4 regions of the Actinoplanes ianthinogenes genome follow, and region 1 is predicted to be linked to each of the others. Evidence: riboswitches for the same ligand, from Rfam matches in the RefSeq annotation. Region 1 holds a riboswitch; each other region holds the start of a gene.
The links. A riboswitch is a leader RNA that binds a small molecule or an ion and turns the genes downstream of it on or off. The one in region 1 is predicted to bind cyclic di-AMP.

Region 1 (3,198 bases):
ACCTCGCGGAGCGGGCGGCGGCGATCCAGGACGAGTTACTGGCGCCCCTGAGCGCGGGAGAGCGCGAGCAACTGGCGGCGCTGTTGCGAAAGGTGCTGACCGGCGCTTCCCGCCGTACGCAAAGGGTCTGAAAAGCGAACCGCTCCCGGCGCGGGCCGGGAGCGGTTCGGATACCTGGACCGGAGGGTCAGCCCGCGGGCCGGCGATAGCCGGCGATCGGCCCGCGATCGATCGTCGCCATCCGCACGTGGTCGCCCGTGTGCGGCGCGTGCACCACCATGCCGCCACCGATGTAGATGGCCACGTGGTGCACGTCGGAGTAGTAGAAGACCAGGTCACCCGGCTTCAACTCGCTCCGGCTCACCGACTTCCCGGAACCCCACTGATCCTTCGTGTAGTGCTCGAGATGCACGCCGACGGCCGCCCACGCCGCTTTCGTCAGACCCGAGCAGTCGTAGCTGTTCGGGCCCTCGGAACCGAAGACGTAGGGCTTGCCGATCAGGTCGCAGGCCCGCTGCGCGGCCCGGCCACCCATGTCGTTGGTGTAGTCGACCGGGCACGGGCCGGTCTTGTACGGACCGTCGTCGGTGTCGCCGTACGCCTTGAGCCGCAGCTTCTGGAGGGAGGTGATCTCCTTCTCGATCGCCGACTTCTTGGTCTTGAGGTCGGTGTCCCGAGTGGCGATCTCGGTCGCCAGGGCGTCCAGTTTCTCCTTGTCAGCGGCGTACTTGTCGCGCAGCGTCACGACGCTGCTGATCGACTCCCGGCGGTTGGCGGCCAGCTGCTCGAGAAGCGAGAGCTTCTCGGTCAGATCGTTCGGCGAACCGCCCAGGATCGCGCCCATGGCGCTCGGCGGACCCTGCATGTAGGCGTCGGACGCGAGCCCGCGCACCTCCGCCAGCGCCACGTCGACCTGTTTCTGCAGCGGGGCGAGCGTCTTGTTCAGCTGCTTCTGCTGCTTCTGCAGCTTGAGCAGCTTCCCGTGGGTGTCGTTGTAGTCCTCGATCACCGGCTCGAGTTCGTTCCACTGCTTGTCGATCTGGTCCTCGACGCTGGACGGCGAGGGCGTGGCGTGGGCAACGACGGGTCCGGTGAGAACGAGTCCGGCGGCGGCAACCGCGGCGAGCAGGCCGCCTAGTACGCGCTTCACGTAGGTGCGTTGTCCTTTCTTCCACTCGGCCGCCGACCGGGTTAGCTGACGGGTTCGGGCGGGAAGCACGCCCGGCCACCGTTGCGATGGCTTCACCCCACACACCTGGGTCCCCGGCTCGCCGTCTCCGGCGATTAGGCGGTGGCTCGTCAGATCGGCCGGATGGACGATGGGGGGCTGCCGAACCGGGGACCACCGTACTCGGATCATGCAGGCAAATGAAGCTTGCCCGCGCGGCGAAACCGCCCGCACACCTTCCAATACTCAGAGTGAGCGAAATGGCCACGCGTCCAGGGCCTGCCCAAGCCAGGGCACCACCAGGATCACGGTAGGTAACACCAGGAGACCGGCGGCGGCGACCCCGGCGAGCACCGAGAGCGTCCTCGAGGTGGGCGCCGGACCGGTCAGCCGGTCGAGCCTGCGGGAGCGGGATTCACCCGCCGGGTCGGCCGGGGCCTCCTCCGCGAGGGGTACGGCGTCGGACAACCGGGCCAGCGCGGCGCGCAGTGGGGCCGCACCGACCCGGCGCCGGGCGGCGTCGTCGGACACCATCTCGAGCAGCAGGTGCACCGCGTCGAGCGGCGCCCGGGAGCGCAGCGGTCGCGGCACCGCCTGATAGAACGCGGTGAACGACTCCATCACCAGCTCGTGCCGGTGCCGCAGGTGCGCCTGCTCGTGTGCCAGCACGGCGTCCACCTGCGACCGGTCCAGAATCCGCAGCACCGCGTCGCTGAGCACCACCCGCGGCTCCCGGCCGGGCACGCAGTACGCCAGCGGCAGCGCCCCGTCGAGCACCCGCACCTCGGCGCCGCCCAGCTCCCGGTGCCGTTCGGCGCGGTCGAGCAGATCGGCGAGCATCCGGTGCCGCTCGCGCCGGGCGCGTGCCCGCGCCGAGACCTTGATCAGCGAGATCAGCAGCCGGATCACGATGGTGGCCGCCACCGCGAGGGAGAAGATCAGCGCCGCGACGGTCCACGGGTGGTCGGCGCCGGCCGCCCGGGTCAGCTCCTCCGGGGCGGCCAGCACCACCCCGAGGGCGCAGAGCACCGCGGTCAGGGTGAGGGCCTGCCAGAGCAGGACGGCGGCGACCGGCGCGCGGTCGGGCCAGCGGGCGCCGGCCAGGATGCCCGGGACGACCAGCGAGAGCGTCAGCCCGAGGGCTCCGAGGATGAGTGCGGTCACGTCTCTTTCGGTGTGGCGTCCAGGGCGGCTTGGATCGCGCCGGGGGGCAGCTGACCGAGGAAGTATGCCAGCGCGGCGTCCTGATCGGGGGAGGCGCTCAGGGCGTCCATCATGAGCGCCGCCGTCATCTCCTCGCGAGTCTGCGCGGCGGCGTACTTATAAGCTTTGTCCGCTTTTATTTGGACAACGAGCTCTTTTTTCGCGAGACGGTCCAGGACCGTCATGACGGTCGTATATGCCAAGTCGCGGTTTTGGCTGATTCTTTCGTGCACCTGCCGGACGGTCAGCGCCTCCGGAGCATCCCAGAGCTGCGTCATGACCTCGCGTTCGAGATCGCCTAGTGCCATGTGACCCATCCTACTAGAGCCGGTAGTACTACGTCTCGTAGTATCTACTACGAAGAGTCGTAGAGGGGGCTTCCCGATGGACGTGCTCGACCTGACCCGGCTGCAATTCGCCGTCGTGACGATCTATCACTACCTGTTCGTGCCGCTGTCGATCAGCCTGTCGGCGACTGCGGCGGGACTGCATCTGACCTGGTTGCGGACGGAGAATCGCAAGTATCAGGAGCTGACGAAATTCGTCGGCAAGCTGCTGATCGTCACGTTCGCGGTCGGCGTCGTCACCGGGCTCGTCCAGGAGTTCCAGTTCGGGCTCGGCTGGAGCGCGTTCGCCAAGTTCTACGGCGACGTGTTCGGGCCGACCCTCGCGATCGAGGGGATGCTCGCGTTCTTCCTGGAGGCGACCTTCCTGGCGCTCTGGTATTTCGGGTGGGAGCGGCTCCCCCGCAAGCTGCACGCCGCGACGATCGTGGTGGTCGCGGCCGGGACCCTGCTCTCCGCCTACATCATCCTGGCGGCCAACTC
Region 2 (3,198 bases), 2.7 Mb from region 1:
CCAGCGCCAGCGCCGACTCCCCGAGCATCACCGCGGTCGCCGCGTAACCCGGGTCGCCCTTGGCACGGACCCGGGACGTGTACCGGGCCCCGGTGGTCGTCGTGGTGAAGATGTCCATGGTGAAGTGGCCGGTCTGCTGCGTCTTCTCGCTCGGGCCGTCGCCGGGCTTGGGCAGCAGCCGGTCCAGCAGGAAGCGGGTGGGCGGCACCGCGAGGCCGGCGATCAGCGCGCCCAGGCCCAGCTTGGTGCCGATCGCCAGGACCGGGGAGAGCGGCGACGCGCCGACGCTCATCGCCTCGCGATACTTGAAGCCGCGACCGTAGGCCCAGCCGCGCAGCGCGTTGCTGCGCCGCACCACCCGGGTGTTGTAGGACGCCATCACGAACGGGGCGAGCCGCCCGCGCAGCTTCGGATCCACTTCGGAGGCGGGGAAGGTGTCCAGGTCGCTCTGCCGGCCGAGTTTCGGCTCGGCGTGCCGGTCCGGGCTCAGCGAGTACGGGCTGCCCGCCACCTTGCGCAGCGACGGATCCTTTTTCAGTACGTCCACCTGGTTCCGCATCGAGTCGATCGTCCCGCCGCTCACCCCGCCGCGCATGCTGGTCACCACCAGCGTCGTCTCGGTGAGTTCGCCCGCTGCGTCCTGTTCGACCTGCTGGTGCAGGACGTGCACCCCGATGTCGGACGGGATGGAGTCGAAGCCGCAGGAGTGGACGATCCGCGCACCGGTGCTCCGGGCGAGCTCGTGGTTCTCGTCGATGCTGTCCCGGGCGAACAGCACCTCACCGGTCAGATCCACGTAGTCGGTGCCGGCCGCGGCGCAGGCGTGCGCAAGCGGGCGTCCGTATTTCGCATAGGGACCCACCGTGGTGATGACCACGCGGGCACGAGCGGCCAGGCTGGTCAGCGCCTCGGTGTCCGCGGCATCGGCGATCAGGACCGGCCAGTCGACGTTCAACCGGGACTTGACGTCGGCCAGTTTCGCCGCGGAGCGGCCGGCCAGGGCGATGCGGGTGCCGGCCGGCGCGTATCCGGCGAGGTGTTTCGCCACCAGGGCGCCGACGAAGCCGGACGCGCCGTAGACGACGACGTCGAAGTCTCGGGAGAGATCGCTCATGGTCGGAGATTGTGCACCCTATGCCGGGCTCGTAGGCAACCCGTCGGTAACAAACATCGCGGCATGCAGCCACAACGCCGGCTCCGCTTGCCGAATCTCCACAAAGCAGGTCGAAACTCTAAAAAGCAGTGAAGCTTTACCCACTCCGGACCCCGCCAATCCTGTCGCCGCCCGATTTCCCTCAAAAGACGGACCACCGTGGTGGCAAATCCCGACGCGGCCTGAGAACTCGGGGAGTTATTCACACAAAGGAAGATCAAAGCGGCTAATTTGTGAGAACAAAGTCACCGGCCCCGCTTCCGGACTTGGTCAGTTCCGTGAGGCGGTGGCTACCGTCGACAGTCCGCCATCGCGGACACCGTGGCCGGAACGCCGAGTCCTGCCTGCTGGTCACGGTCAACAACCCACAGGCATGGAGCGGGGGACCCACAGTTCCTCGGCGCGCTCTCCGGAGTGCGCCTCGGGGTGAAGCCGCACCTGACGCGGCCGGGCTCCTCGGCCCGAACCCGACAGCTCACCTCGCAGGCGTGGAGGAAAACTTCATGCTTCACCTGAACAAGCGGGTTCGTCGTGTCCTCTCCCGGCGAGCCCAGTATCCGCGTGCGCTCAAGCGCACTCTCGGCCTCGCCGTGGCCGGCCTGGCCGGCGCCGTCGGTCTGCTGGCCGTCGAGGCTTCCCCGGCCAGCGCCACCCCGAACGTGAACTGGGACGCTGTAGCCCAGTGCGAATCCGGTGGAAACTGGCGCATCAACACCGGGAACGGCTATTACGGCGGTTTGCAGTTCAGCCGCAGCACCTGGCGCGCGCACGGTGGCGCGCAGTACGGCTCCACCGCCAACCTCGCGTCCAAGAGCGAGCAGATCCTGGTCGCCGAACGGGTACTCCGCAACCAGGGCATCGGCGCCTGGCCCACCTGCGGGCGGCGTGGCCTCACCAAGGCCCGCAAGAGCACGTCGGTGAGCCCGTACCGCCTCGCGTCGTACACGACACCGCTCAAGGCCACCCGCACATACGTGGTGAGGCGCGGCGACACCCTTTCCGGCATCGCCGCGCGTTACCACGTCAAGGGCGGGTGGAAGGCGTTGTATCGCGCCAACGCGAGCCGGCTGAGCAGCCCGAACCGGCTGCGGGTGGGTCAGCGCCTGGCCTTCTGAGATCAGGATCGGCCCAGCTCCGGGTGGTCGAGCACCCGGAGCCACGAGCCGTCGGGCTGGCGGCGGACGACCTGTGCCCGCGCCCCGGCCCCGTCTCTCGGCGGGGTCGAGGTGAGGGCCAGGTCGCCGCTGATCAGCGTGGGCAGCGGCGCCTCGGGCTCGAACGCCGGCATTTTCGGCAGCAGGTCGGCCCAGAGCTTCTGGATCGCGGCGCGGCCGACCGTCTCGCTGCCGGGTGGATAGGCCATCACGGCATCCTCCTCATAGAGCAGCGCCAGGCCTTCGGCGTCTTTCGCATTCGCCCGCTCGACGAACAAACGGGTCAGGTCCTCGGGATGCATTGCTTTCTCACGGTCTGCTTTCTCGCGGTCGCTCATGACTCCACCCTGCCGCGCGCGGCTCCACAAGTCCAACGAATGGTTTTCATACCAACTACAATCGCCACTCATGGATCTGCGGCAGCTGGAATACTTCGTCGCGGTCGCCGAGACCGGCAGCTTCACCCGGGCCGCGGCGCGCGTGCACATCACCCAGTCCGGCGTGAGCGCCCAGATCAAGGCGCTGGAGCAGGAGCTGGGCGCGGAGCTGTTCGACCGCGGCAGCCGGGTCGCGCGGCTCACCGAGGCCGGCTCCGCGGCGCTCAAGCACGCCCGGGCCGCGCTCGATTCGACCCTCGACCTGCGGGACGCGATCGACGACGTCAAGGGGCTGATCCGGGGCCGGCTGACCATCGGGATGGTGACCGGGTGCGAGGTCGCGCCGCTGTTCGACGCGCTCGCCGCGTTCCACCGGGAGCATCCGGGCATCGAGCTGGAGCTGGCCGAGGCGAACTCGGATCACCTGGTCGCCGGGGTGCGCGCGGGCAGCCTCGACGTCGCCCTGGCGGGGCTGGCCGGCGAGCCGCCGGAGAGTCTGAAGTCGCGGATCATC
Region 3 (3,198 bases), 2.9 Mb from region 1:
TGGAACGTACGCGGGGCAGGTGGCCGGCCGCCGGAAGCGGCCGGCCGGCACCTATCGGATCGACGGCGCGTCGGTGGTGCTGCACGACGCCGTGTCCGGGCTCAAGACCCCGGTCACCGTCCTGCACGAGGGCGAGCTCGAGATGGCCGGGCACCGCCTGCTCCCCGCCTGAAATTCCCTTTTTCGGTACGGCCTGCGCGCGCCGGCCGTACCGAAAAGCGGGTTTGAGATTTACGTCACCGACAGGTGCACGTGGTTCGTGTGGTCGGTCGACGGCGTGCCGCCCGCCCCGCTGTACGACTTCCATCCACTGCTCGGCAGCCAGATCCGCTTGAACCAGATCACGTAGAGCACGCCCAGCGTGTCCGAGTTGTGGATGAAGTAGTTCGCCAGGTTGGTCCCGTAGGTCTTGCTGGCCCCGGTCGCCACCCCGCCGAACCCGTTCTTGTCGGCGGCGAAGTCGCAGGCCCGTCCCTTCGGATGCTCCCCGCTGTTCTGCGGCCGGTAGCAGGCGACGTACCGGGTGAAACCGGCCTTCTGCGCCTGCTTCATCGCGAACAGCAGGCGTGGGCTGATGCAGCCGTCCGTCGTCGGGTCCGGCACGCACTTGCCGTCCAGGTCGCCGGAGGGCTTGTCGGCGTCCGCGCTGCCGCCGCTGGAACCCGCGTCACCGGAGTCCCCGCCCTGGTTCGCGTCCTTGAGCGCCTGCTCGGCCTGCGCCTTGCGCTTGGCCATCACGTTGACCTGCTTCTGCTGGTCGACGATGGCCGCGTCGATGCCGGTCTTGGCCGTCTGGCGGTCGGTGCGGGTGTTCTTCAGGTCGGCGATCGCCTGGTTCTGCCGGGCCGCCACGGTGGTCAGCAGCTGGGCCCGGTCCAGGAAGCCGGCCGACGAGTCGGCGCCGAGCATCGCGCTGAGCGGGCCGAGCCGGCCCATCGTGTAAGCCTGCTGGGCGTACTTGTTGAGCGCGGCCTGCTGGGGGCCGAGGGCCGCGTCCAGCTTCTTCAGCTCGGCGGCGAGGCTGGTCTGCTGCTGCTTGGATTTCGCGAGCTTGGCCTTGGCGTCGACGTAGCCTTTCGAGGCCTCGTTGAGCTTGTCGAGCAGGGCTTTCGCGCCGCCCTCGCCGTCGTCGCCGGACTCGCCCGGCGCGGTCAGCGGACGCGGCGCGGCAGCCGCCGGGCCGGCGACACCGGCGATCCCGCATGCGGCGACCAGGAGCGCTAGAAAGGCCGCCCATCGTCGCCGCGCAGTCACATGCTGCACTGGCTGTTTCCTTCCGTCGGCCGCCGGCCGGGTTAGCTGACGGGCTCGGGATGAAGGAAGTCCCTACCGCGTGATGCGGATTCGCCCCGGAAGAAAGGTGGATCCCCGGCTCGCTCGTTATGCGATTAGGCGGCGGTCCCCGCGCGGGAACCGCGACGACCATACCCCAGCGGATCGACGAATCGACAGTTCTCGTACCCATTGCGACGGCCCGGTCACGAGTCGTGATGCGATTACGGAAAGTCGTTGTGCGGTAACAATTTTGGCCGTTTTCCGGACGCTGATGTACCGAGATATCTCAGGTAAACTGGCCGCCGGTCCTGCCAGGACGGCACCGCCCCCGAGTTGCCGGCAGGCCGCCGCCCAATCACCGAAAGGTGAGCCGGGGAACCAGGTAGTTGGGGTGAATCCGCTATATGCGGTAGGGATAGCTTCCGTCCCGAACCCGTCAGCTAACCCGGTCGGCGGTGACAAGGAAGGATTGTTGATGACCGCACGTCCCCGCCGGTGGCTGACGCTTGCCCTGGCGCCGTTGGTGGCTGCCGCCATATTCGTGGCACCGGTCACCCCGGCTCATGCCGCACCAGGCGGCAACCCGACGACCGCCGATGAAGGCGACGGCGACGGCGACCTCTCCGACCAGATCGAGGCGACGAACCGCCGGTACGTCAACGCGAAAGCCGCGGTGGCGAAGTCGAAGAAGACCCAGAAGGAGCTGGCCGCTCAGATCAAGACCGCGGAGGCCCGGCGTGATCAGCTGGTTCCCGAGGTCAACGCGATCGCCAAGCAGCAGTACCAGGTCGGCAACCTCAGCTCGCTGAGCTTCCTGCTCCGGGCGAACGACTCCACGGACTTCCTGGACAAGGCGGTCTCGCTGGAGGAGATCAACAAGCTGCACGACGAGAAACTGCACGAGCTGAACACCCTGCTCCAGGACATCACCGCGGACAAGACCCGGCTCGACGCCGAGGTCAAGAACGAGGAGCAGCAGCTCGGCGTCCAGCAGAAACTGCACGACTCGGCCGAGGACCAGCTCGAGCTGCTCGGCGGCGGCACCGGCATCAACAAGACCATCACCGCCGGCTTCGTCGACGCGACCTCGAAGACGGCCGCTCCGGCGCCGCGCAACTCCGACGGCGGCTTCTCGCCGGAGTCCTGCAACCAGAAGGACCCGACGACCGACGGCTGCATCACCAAGCGCACGCTGCACCTCTACAACGAGGTGAAGAAGGCCGGCTTCAACATGTTCGTCGGCTGCCACCGCAACGGTGGCCCGTTCGAGCACCCGAAAGGCCGGGCCTGCGACTGGTCCCTGCAGAAGAGCGGGTTCTCCTCGGCGACCGGCAACGCCAAGATGATGCGGTACGGCAACGACCTCACCGCGTTCCTGGTGCGCAACGCCGACCGGCTCGGGATCTATTACGTGATCTGGTACAAGCAGATCTGGTTCCCCGCGACCAACAACTGGCACGCGTATCACGGTCCGAGTGACCACACCGACCACGTGCACGTGTCGCTGCTGTAATCGGGCTCTCGTACCGAAAAGCCCCCGCTTCCCTCCTCGGGAAACGGGGGCTTTCGCGTCAGGACGTCAGTGCGGGGTCGCGCGCCGCACCGGAGCCCGCCCGGCCGGCTGCGACGGCGACGGGCCGACCGGCCCGGCCGACGGGATCGCCATGGTCACCGGGCGCACCTGGGTGACCTCGATCTCCTTGCCGTGGTGCAGCAGCGTGAGCCGGGCCGACCCGCCGCCGTTGCGCAGCGAGTAGGTCACCTCGTCGGCGGTGACGTTGACCCGCAGCCGCAGACCCCGCCAGAGCAGCGAGAAGTCCAGGTTGTTGATCCGGCTGGGCAGCCGCGGCGCGAACGACAGCTGGCCGTTGAAGTCACGCATCCCGCCGAGGCCGGCGACCAGCGCGATCCACGAGCCGGCCA
Region 4 (3,198 bases), 1.4 Mb from region 1:
TTGACACGGTCGAGCACCGCGCGGATGTCCTGGAACGCCGTGTAGTTGGCGATCACCTCGAGGCGGCCGGGCGGGACCGCGGCCAGCGCCTCGTCGAAGGTGTTTACGTGCTGGAACGGCACCCGGTTCACTTCCAGCCGGACGGCCAGGTCGAACGCCCGGTCGCCGGTGATCAGCACGCGCCGGTCGCGCAGCGGGGCGAAGTCGACGTCCCACAGCCACGAGGTGTCCAGCCCGTCGGGGTCCCGCGCGTTGATCGAGAGCAGCGTCGGCGCCTGGTCGGCCATGTCGAACGCCTCCAGCCAGCTCGCCGGGTTCTTGGCGAGCAGCAGCCGGATGTTGCGGCCGTCCCGGTCGACCTGCGCGTACCGCCCCGCGATGGAGGTCACCCGGGAGAGTCGCGGGAGGGCCTCGATCGGGCGGACCCCGAACTCACCGGCGACCGCGAGGGCGGTGGCCGCGTTACCCAGGTTGACCTTGCCGGGGAGCTGGAGCTTGACCAGGTGCCAGTCGCCGCGCGGGTCGATGACGCCGTCCTCCTCGACCACCCACTGCGGGGTCGGCCGGCGCAGCGGGCAGCCGGTGCACCACCAGTCACCGTTCGCCCGCTCGATCGGGTGGCCGCTCTCCGGGCAGACGAACGAGTCGTCGTGCCAGCGCTGACCGGCGCTGAACCACGTGGTCTGCGGGCTGCTGACGGCTGCCCAGACCACCATCGGGTCGTCCGCGTTGGCCACCACCCGGATCTCGGGGTGGCCGGCCAGCGCGGTCTTCCACAGCTGCGCCATCATCGCCACCTCCTTCGCCCGGTCGAGCTGGTCGCGGGAGAGGTTGAGCAGGGCCACCACCTTGGGCCGGGTGGAGTCGATCACCTGGGCCAGGTAGTGCTCGTCGACCTCCAGCACGGCGAACGGGGTGTGTCCCTCTTTCGCCAGGGCCGAGGTGTGGCCGGTGGGCATGTTCGCCCCGTAGCCGTTGGTGGCGACCCGGCCGAGCACGCCGACCGCGGCCGCGGTGAGCCGGGTGGTGGTGGTCTTGCCGTTGGTGCCGGACACCAGGGCGACGGCGCGCCCGGACGACAGGTGGGCCAGCAGGTCCGGATCGATCTTGAGGCCGATCCAGCCGCCGATCACCGAACCGTCGCCGCGTCCCGCGGCCCTGGAGAGCGCGGCCGCGGTCTTCGACGCGGTGGTCGCGACTATGGCCCGCAGGGGCATCTTCCCGTCCGTCACGCCAGCGAGGGTACCGGACCCCGGGGTTACGTCGCGTTGCCGGAAGGCACCCACCACCGTTGCTGTGGCCCTCCTCCCATCGGATTACCACGTTTGCGCCGGTGCCCTGACGTTTCGGGGTTCCTAATGGGTTACCACCCGAGAAATTGTGTGTTCTGGTTCACTTCCCTATTTCGACGGAATGTAGTCGGATGAATGCAATCGGTGATGACATTTGTCTTGCGGAGCGAACAAATGGGACAGCGTCCGTCATGCCAAACACGGTGTGTGACTGAATCGCACCTGACGATCATGGGCGAATTCAGGTACCAAAGATTCGCCGGCAGCAACCGCTCGCCGGTCGCGACGATCCGGTTCACGCCGAGCCCTGCCCCGGGCCGGTCGACGCGAACGCCCAAGCACCAGAACAGCTGACAAGGCATCAGGGGGCAGGGACGGGGGACCCATTTACCGGTCCGCGCCGGCGCCGCACGCCCCACGGCGGCGCCATCGGTCGGACCTTGGGGTGAAGCCACCACGGTGGCCGGGCAAGCCTTCCCGCCCGAACCCGACAGCTAACCTCGCAGGCGTGCCGGAGGGATCTCTCAACCGTGCACGAACACAGTTCGAGCCGGGGCCGCCGCATGTCCGGCGCCGGTACCGTCGCACTGTCCCTGGGCCTCTGCCTCTGCGCCGGCCAGCTCATCGGAGCTTCCCCCGCGGTCGCGTCCACCACGCAGGCCGCGAGCACGACCGCCGGCACGGCGGCCGCTGCGGCGAAGGTCACGCCCAAGTTGACCGCCTCGGTCAACACCCGGAGCCTCGCCTGGGGCTCCACTCTCAAGGTCACCGCCAAGGTCATCGACCCGCGCACCGGCAAGGTCGCCAAGGGCACGGTCCGGCTTCAGGCCTGGCGGACCAACAAGTGGGTCACCTGGGACACCGAGACCGTGAAGAGCGGTGCGGTCACCCTGGCGGCCCGTCCGACCTCCAAGGGCGTCGGTTCCGGCGTCTACGTCCGCACGCTCTTCACCGGCAGCGGCTACAACCAGGCCGCCTCCACCAAGGTCAAGATCTCGGTCAAGTCGAGCGGCGCCAAGATCCTCGCCGAGGCGAAGAAGCACAAGGGCGCGCTCTACCTGTTCGGCGCCGCCGGGCCCAAGCGGTTCGACTGCTCCGGGTTCACCAAGTACGTGTACAAGAAGGCGGCCGGCAAGAACCTGCCGCACAAGGCGAACTCGCAGCAGAAGTACGGCAAGGCGGTCAGCAAGTCGCACAAGCGGGTCGGCGACCTGATCGTCTTCCGCTCCGGGTCGTACGGCTACCACGCGGGCATCTACGCGGGCGGCGGCTACATGTACGACTCGCCGCACACCGGCGCGCGTGTCGGGAAGCACAAGATCTACGGCAGTAACTACGTCGTGCGGCGTCTCGTCGCCTGATGCCGGGCGCCGGCGCCTCCGTGAGTCGCCAGCGCCCTAGTAAGTAAGGAAACACCGCCAGTGGGGCGCGACCCGGTTCGGGTCGCGCCCCACTGGCGTTCCCGGTGCGGCACGGGCGGCCGGTCGCGGTCCGCGCCCCGCCTTCTGATCGCTGACCGGTTTCCGGTACGACCGCAGCGCCACGGCCCGGGCCGGCTCTCCACCCCTCACCGGCGGGATCCGTCCACATGGGCGCCGCCGGACCCTCCACTTTCGGCGCGGGCGACCCTCCACAAGTCCCGGCGGGAGCCTCCACTCTCCTCCACCGGGGTCCTCCACTCTCCTCCACCGGGGTCCTCCACTTCTCTCCCCGCCGCACTCCACAACCCTCCCCAAGCGGCTGAACAGTGCTTTTCGGGCGGAGTTATCGACCCTCCTGCGCCGGATGTCGGAAACCGGACCTGGTGGATCATGGTCTCGCCCTCCACTCCGCGCCACCGCCTGTGAACTGGGATTACGTCCGCGAAAACGGCTCGTGAGCGATCGCTTTCGGGTTGCAGGTGGAG

Region 2: linked by a shared signal. The riboswitch ahead of Aiant_RS23910 (LysM peptidoglycan-binding domain-containing protein) and the one ahead of Aiant_RS35890 (C40 family peptidase) in region 1 are both predicted to bind cyclic di-AMP.
Region 3: linked by a shared signal. The riboswitch ahead of Aiant_RS22990 (coiled-coil domain-containing protein) and the one ahead of Aiant_RS35890 (C40 family peptidase) in region 1 are both predicted to bind cyclic di-AMP.
Region 4: linked by a shared signal. The riboswitch ahead of Aiant_RS30155 (C40 family peptidase) and the one ahead of Aiant_RS35890 (C40 family peptidase) in region 1 are both predicted to bind cyclic di-AMP.

What each region holds. Positions count from the first base shown of each region.
Region 1 covers NZ_AP023356.1:7,968,272-7,971,469, reverse strand. Annotated here, with positions in the region: gene Aiant_RS35895 (MarR family winged helix-turn-helix transcriptional regulator) at 1-131, shown strand, start outside; gene Aiant_RS35890 (C40 family peptidase) at 188-1,150, opposite strand; cyclic di-AMP (ydaO/yuaA leader) riboswitch at 1,166-1,301, opposite strand; gene Aiant_RS35885 (M56 family metallopeptidase) at 1,415-2,332, opposite strand; gene Aiant_RS35880 (BlaI/MecI/CopY family transcriptional regulator) at 2,329-2,679, opposite strand; gene Aiant_RS35875 (cytochrome ubiquinol oxidase subunit I) at 2,756-3,198, shown strand, end outside.
Region 2 covers NZ_AP023356.1:5,295,098-5,298,295, reverse strand. Annotated here, with positions in the region: gene Aiant_RS23915 (saccharopine dehydrogenase family protein) at 1-1,114, opposite strand, end outside; cyclic di-AMP (ydaO/yuaA leader) riboswitch at 1,483-1,657, shown strand; gene Aiant_RS23910 (LysM peptidoglycan-binding domain-containing protein) at 1,657-2,268, shown strand; gene Aiant_RS23905 (YybH family protein) at 2,271-2,609, opposite strand; gene Aiant_RS23900 (LysR family transcriptional regulator) at 2,716-3,198, shown strand, end outside.
Region 3 covers NZ_AP023356.1:5,097,936-5,101,133, reverse strand. Annotated here, with positions in the region: gene Aiant_RS23000 (hypothetical protein) at 1-172, shown strand, start outside; gene Aiant_RS22995 (coiled-coil domain-containing protein) at 232-1,263, opposite strand; cyclic di-AMP (ydaO/yuaA leader) riboswitch at 1,269-1,405, opposite strand; cyclic di-AMP (ydaO/yuaA leader) riboswitch at 1,614-1,745, shown strand; gene Aiant_RS22990 (coiled-coil domain-containing protein) at 1,751-2,788, shown strand; gene Aiant_RS22985 (glycoside hydrolase family 65 protein) at 2,855-3,198, opposite strand, start outside.
Region 4 covers NZ_AP023356.1:6,615,784-6,618,981, forward strand. Annotated here, with positions in the region: gene Aiant_RS30150 (Mur ligase family protein) at 1-1,217, opposite strand, end outside; cyclic di-AMP (ydaO/yuaA leader) riboswitch at 1,687-1,816, shown strand; gene Aiant_RS30155 (C40 family peptidase) at 1,823-2,653, shown strand.